DNA from 2 places in the Collimonas sp. GW821-FHT02H07 genome. Region 1 is predicted to be linked to the other one. Evidence: predicted binding sites of a transcription regulator. Region 1 holds the regulator's gene; the other holds the start of a gene.
The links. Region 1 encodes LexA, which represses DNA repair genes until DNA is damaged. Its sites were predicted from a motif close to ACTGTATNNNNATACAGT; they were not measured.
Positions count from the first base shown of each region.

Region 1 (3,325 bases):
CACCTTAGGGCTGCCGGCCAGTACGTCGCCCTTGTACAGGTAATCGGACTCACCGGTGAAGTCGCCGATGATGCCGCCAGATTCGCTGATCAGCAAGGAGCCGGCAGCGATGTCCCAAGGTTTCAGGCCTTTTTCAAAGAAGCCGTCCAGGCGACCGGCCGCCAGATAGGCCAGGTCGAGTGCAGCGGAGCCGGGACGGCGCAGGCCGGCGCAGCTTTGGGTCATCACGCGGAACATCTTGATGTACTCGTCCATGACCGGGCCGTCGGTTACTCGGAACGGAAAGCCGGTGCCGATCAGGGCGTCAGCGATCTTGTCGCGCTTGCCGACGCGGATCCGCTTGTCGTTCAGGTAGGCGCCGGAGCCTTTGGTGGCGGTGAACAGATCGTTGCGGGTTGGATCGTAGACCACGGCCTGGGTGATCTGGCCGCGATGCTGCAAGGCGATAGAGACGCAATACTGCGGGAAGCCGTGGATGAAGTTGGTGGTGCCGTCGAGCGGATCGATGATCCAGACGTTTTCGTTGTCGTCGTGCAAGTTGGCGGAAGCGCCCGATTCTTCGGCCAGGATGGCGTGATCGGGATAGGCATTCTTCAATACGTCAATAATCGCGGCTTCGGCAGCCTGGTCGACTTCGGTGACGAAATCGTTGTGCTGCTTTTTGGTGACTTTCAGCAAATCGAGGTCGAAAGAGGCGCGCGAGATAACCGCGGCGCCGCGACGTGCGGCCTTGATGGCCGTATTGAGCATTGGATGCATGATCGGGTTCCGTTAAAATGGCGGCACTGTGCCAACCGGGAACAGAACCGCCTATTGATTGATAATAATGAACGATGCGGACTTTCCGGCGGCTATTGACGCTTATTTTGATAAATAAGCAGCTTTTAGTCGCAGAAATCTGCGTTATGGCGCTATTTTAAACCTAGATTGCATAATTGACCGCTTACTTTTACCCGAAAGGCCAGATGAACACAGATTTTCTTTCGTTTGATAGCGCTCGTCGCTTGAGTGGAGAGCACAAATGAACACGGCGAAAATCAATACGTCTCTTTTTCAGCGGCTGCGCTTCGTGCTGGTCGAAACCAGCAGTCCCGGCAATGTCGGCGCTGCCGCTCGCGCGATCAAAACCATGGGATTTTCCGAGCTGGTCCTGGTCAATCCGCGTTTCCCTGACGTCTTGCAGCGCGAAGAAGCCGTAGCCTTCGCCAGCGGCGCACAGGATATCCTGGCCTCGGCGCGAATCGTCGACAGCGTTGAGCAAGCCTTGGAGGGTTGTAATTTCGCGGCCGCCCTGAGCGCCCGCTTGCGCGAATTCTCGCCGCCCCTGACTGCGCCGCGCGCGCTGGCGGCGCAGCTCGCAGGCGACGTCAGCCTCAATGCCGCGGTGTTGTTTGGCAGCGAGCGTTATGGCTTGCCCAATGAAGTGGTGGAGAAGTGCAATGTCTTGCTGAATATCCCTGCCAATCCGGAATACTCGTCGCTGAATCTGGCGCAGGCGGTGCAGGTGCTGGCCTATGAATGCCGGGTTGCCGCCAGTGAAGATTTGTCGCCCGCAGGCGCCGGCGAGATTGGTTTCCAGGGCAATGCGGCCAGTCTGAGCGACATCGACGGCATGTTTGCGCATCTGGAGCAGGCTTTGATCGAAATTGAATTTCTCGATCCCGCCAGCCCGAAAAAATTGATGCCGCGCCTGAAGCGGCTGTTTTCGCGAACCCAGCTGGAAACCGAAGAGGTTAACATCCTGCGCGGCATCGCCAGCCAGATATTGACCAAGCGGCGCCGGCTCGACCGCTCCTGACGGCGGTCTGCCGTTGCGGCAGGCCCGGCCGTGTTTCTGGTTGCTCCTTAGTTCCAGCTACGCAGCAGGCCGACCGCCAGGCCTTCCAGGGCGAAGTCTTCCTGGGCGTTGACCACGATGGGCTCAAAATCGGGATTTTCGGGAAGCAGCTGGATCACCGAACCGGATTTCTGATAGCGCTTGACGGTGACGTCGTCGCCCAGCCGGGCCACGACGATCTGGCCGTTTCTTGCGCTGTCGACTTTCTTTACCGCCAGCAAGTCGCCATCCAGGATGCCGGCGTCGCGCATCGACATGCCGCGAACCTTCAGCAGATAGTCCGGCTTGGCGCTGAACAGGGCGGGGTCGACGTTGTAGCTGGCCTGGATGTGCTCCTGCGCCAGGATGGGCGAGCCGGCGGCGACGCGGCCGACCAGCGGCAGGCTGAGCTGCATCAGGGACGGGTGGGGCAGCGCCAGTTGCGTGCCCTGGCTGCGCAGCGTGGTTTCCGTCAGGCGGATGCCGCGCGAGGTGCCTGGGGCGATCACGATGGCGCCCTTGCGCGCCAGCGCCTGCAAATGTTCTTCTGCCGCATTCGCCGAACGGAAGCCGAGTTCGGTCGCGATTTCCGCACGCGTCGGTGGAAAGCCGGTGTTTTCGATGGCGTCCTTGATCAGGTCGAGGATTTGCTGTTGGCGGGCGGTCAGTTTAATCATAAGTGTTTGAAGGCTAGGTTTGACAGCCGAGGCTATCCAATTCAGATAGAGGCACAAAGCGACAAGAGCGACATAAAAGCGTTGTACTACATTTGTGCTGTGTATATCAACAGTCTGTATTTTTGTACAGTATTTGTGCAAATGCAAGATAAATTGATGCGGATTAGCCACTTCCTTATGTTTGTGCGGCCGCGAGCGCCTGAAAACATTGAGTTTTGTTGCAATTGCGCGTACTATTGCTGGTTTTCCTCTTCCCACACTCGTCTTGACGCCGAGGTGGGCGATTCTTCAATCAGTCCAAAAGGAGCTTACATGCGTCATTATGAAATCGTATTTATCGTCCATCCAGATCAAAGCGAGCAAGTGCCTGCAATGATCGAACGCTACAAAGGTATCGTCACCACACGTGGCGGCACTGTGCATCGCGTGGAAGACTGGGGCCGTCGTCAACTGGCATACCTGATCCAGAAACTGGCAAAAGCGCATTACGTTTGCCTGAACATCGAGTGCGACAGCGAAACTCTGGCTGAAATCGAAACCGGCTTCAAGTTCAATGATGCAGTATTGCGTCATCTGACCGTCAAGCTGAAGAAGGCCGAAACCGGTCCTTCGCCAATGATGAAGGCTGTGCAGAAGGAAGATGCTGCCAAGAGCCATCGCACTGAAGCGCCGGCAGCCTGATTTATCTGCCCCGCCAGCATTCTTATAGCCATCGAGTCCGTCAGGAGTGAGCCAAGCCAATAACGTGTTTCAGCTGGTTGCCGAAATTGCCGAACGTGAAGTCATACGTTATACACCGGCAGGCATTCCGATCGTATCTGCAAATCTGCAG
Region 1 is NZ_JBWKVC010000009.1:192,209-195,533, reverse strand. It holds gene AC07V8_RS15830 (inositol monophosphatase family protein) at 1-759, opposite strand, end outside; gene AC07V8_RS15825 (RNA methyltransferase) at 1,022-1,798, shown strand; gene lexA (transcriptional repressor LexA) at 1,846-2,493, opposite strand; gene rpsF (30S ribosomal protein S6) at 2,806-3,174, shown strand; gene priB (primosomal replication protein N) at 3,221-3,325, shown strand, end outside.

Region 2 (3,325 bases), on a different contig from region 1:
AATCAGCTGGAGAAACAAGAAGGCACACGATGGAAAGCAGCATGAGCATGCTGCCGGTTTTGTCGCATTTCAATCACATATATACAAATGCGACGCTTCGTTCTCAGCAATCCTCAGCGTCCTCATCCCCGCCTTTTACCGCCGCCTGTATGGCCCGATGAGAAAACCCGCGCTGCAGCAGGAACCGCATCTGTTTGGCCCGTTCGGCCGCATCCGCCGGCGGCCGATTGAATTTCTTGCGCCAGACCTCGCGCGCTCGCGCGACTTCGCCGCTGGCCAGGTCGGCCTTGATGTCCACCAGTGACTCGGCGTCAATCCCGTGGCTTTGCAATTCGGAGAGGATGCGGCTGTTGCCGTAGCGATGGGCGCGGCGGTGGATCAGGGATTCGGAGAAGCGCGATTGCGACAGCAGCTTGGCCGCTTCCAGCGTGTCGAGCAAGGCTTCAATGTCGTCGCCTTCCTGTGCATAGCGCGCCAGTTTGCGCGCCAGTTCCAGGCGGCTGTGTTCGCGTGCCGACAGATAGCGGAGCGCCCTGCCCTTCAGGCTGATTTGCAGTTTGGCCATCTCCGCTTTCCGAGTAATGCGTATCAAGTATCAAGTAGCGCTGGTTATGTACCTTATGTACTGTATATGCAGCTCGCTACAAACAACAACGCCTTTCAAAAATCCGTTGTGTGGAATTTTATGAAAGGCGCTTTCTTACTTCCTTAGACGGCCCGGCCTGCTTGATTGCTGAAGCAAGGCCGCCGGGATATCAGACCGGCTCTTCAGCCTTGGCCGCAGCCGCAGCAGCGGCCTTATTGGCTTTGGCAGCGGCTTTATCAGCCTTGTCGCCGCCTTCCGCCTTGATCTCGCCCAACAGCGGCACGCCCAGCGAAGCGCGCACCTTGTTTTCGATCTCGCGCGCCAGTTCCGGACGTTCTTTCAGGTAGGTGCGTGCATTGTCCTTGCCCTGGCCGATGCGTTCGCCGTTGTAGCTGTACCAGGCGCCCGACTTTTCAACGATCTTGGCATCGGAACCGAGATCGAGGATTTCACCTTCGCGCGATGTGCCTTCGCCATACAGGATGTCGAAGTGCGCTTCCTTGAATGGCGGCGCGATCTTGTTCTTGACAACCTTGACCTTGGTTTCGTTGCCGATGACTTCGTCGCCGGACTTGATCGAGCCGGTACGGCGGATATCCAGGCGCACCGAAGCGTAGAACTTGAGGGCATTGCCGCCAGTGGTGGTTTCCGGATTGCCGAACATGACGCCGATCTTCATGCGGATCTGGTTGATGAAGATCACCAGGGTATTGGTGCGGTTGATGCTGCCGGTCAGCTTGCGCAGCGCTTGCGACATTAAACGCGCCTGCAGGCCTGGCAGGGAATCGCCCATGTCGCCTTCGATTTCGGCGCGTGGCGTCAAGGCCGCCACCGAGTCGACCACGATCAGGTCGACGCCGCCCGAGCGCACCAGCGCGTCGGTGATTTCCAACGCCTGCTCGCCGGTATCCGGCTGCGAGATCAGCAGTTCGGACAGGTTGATGCCCAGCTTCTGGGCATAGCCGACGTCCAGCGCGTGTTCCGCGTCGATAAAGGCGCAGGTGCCGCCCAACTTTTGCATTTCGGCGATGGTTTGCAGGGTCAGCGTGGTCTTGCCGGACGATTCCGGACCGTAGATTTCCACGACACGGCCGCGCGGCAAGCCGCCGACGCCGAGTGCGATATCCAGGCCGAGCGAACCGGTCGAGACCACTTGCACTTCTTCGACCACGGCGCCGTCTTCCATGCGCATGACCGAACCTTTGCCGAACTGCTTTTCGATCTGCGCCAAGGCCGCGGCAAGGGCCTTGCTTTTATCCGGGTTGGCGGCGGATTTTTTATCGTCCATGGTTGCTCTTTCGACAAAAGTGATGAGATAACGGTGACAAATTCGGGACTTCAGGTAAGCACTGTATAAAAAAACAGTGATTTATGCAAGCACTGTCGTCATCTTTTCAAAAAGCTTGTGGCCATATTGTATGTCCGCAAGCCCCTGACTTGCATGCGGATTATCGCAAACTGCCAAACCGAAGCTTTGTTTAGGGTCGAACTTATGCCCGATCCTGGTGAATGCAGACCACGCAGCGCGGGCGCAAATTATGCTTAATACGCATATCGTCATCCGGAAAAGTAAAAAGGACAACGCCCGGACGACAGCAATGCAATAATTGTGGCGCCTATCATTTGTTCATGCAGCCGGTCCGCTGCCGGTTCAAATTTATGCGCCATATTCAAAGCTAGGGGCAAACGGCTTGCCCACTAATAAAAGGGAGAAGGTATGCGTACTACTTATTGGTTGAAACCGTTGGCGGCATCGGTGCTGCTGCTGGGCTTGCTGGGCAGCGCGCAGGCGGCATCCGCGCCTGCGGTCGAGGCGAAGAACGGCATGGTGGTGACTTCCCAGCACCTTGCTTCGCAGGTCGGGGTCGATATCCTCAAGATGGGCGGCAACGCCGTCGATGCGGCGGTAGCGGTCGGCTATGCGCAGGCGGTGGTGAATCCCTGCTGCGGCAATATCGGCGGCGGCGGCTTCATGACCATCCACCTGGCCGATGGCCGCGATACCTTCATCAATTTCCGTGAAACCGCGCCGGCCGCGGCCAGCGCCAATATGTACCTGGATGCCAACGGCAAGGCAATTACCAACGCCAGCCTGTTTGGCTACCTGGCGGCTGGCGTGCCGGGCACCGTGCTGGGCCTCGACAGCGCGCAGCGCAAGTACGGCAAGCTGACCCGTGCACAAGTCATGCAGCCGGCGATCAAGCTGGCGCGCGACGGCTACATCCTGAACCGCGGCGACACCGACATCCTCGACACCACCATCGCCCAGTTCAAGAAAGACCCGGAAGCGGCCCGCCTGTTCCTGCGCCGCGACGGCACGCCGTTGCAGCCGGGCGACCGCCTGGTGCAGAAAGATCTGGCCAAGACCCTGGAAGCCATCTCGCGCAACGGTCCTGACGCATTCTATAAAGGCGCGATTCCTGCCGCGGTGGAACGCGCCTCCAAGGCGGGCGGCGGCATCATTACCGCAGCCGACTTCGCCAGCTACAAGATCAGCGAAAGCGCGCCATTGTCGTGCAACTACCGCGGTTATGTATTCGTCTCCGCCCCGCCGCCAAGCTCCGGCGGCGCCACCATGTGCCAGATCCTCAATATCCTCGAGGGCTACGACATGAAGGGGCTCGGCTTCCACTCGGCAGCCTCGGTGCACTACATGACCGAAGCGATGCGCCACTCCTATATGGACCGCAACACTTTCCTGGGCGACCCGGCCTTCGTCAAGAATCCGCTGGAGCGCTT
Region 2 is NZ_JBWKVC010000008.1:218,383-221,707, reverse strand. It holds gene recX (recombination regulator RecX) at 104-565, opposite strand; gene recA (recombinase RecA) at 756-1,874, opposite strand; gene ggt (gamma-glutamyltransferase) at 2,412-3,325, shown strand, end outside.
Region 2: recA (recombinase RecA) is a predicted target of LexA. The motif match lies at 1,935-1,952, and genes of this name have one in related genera.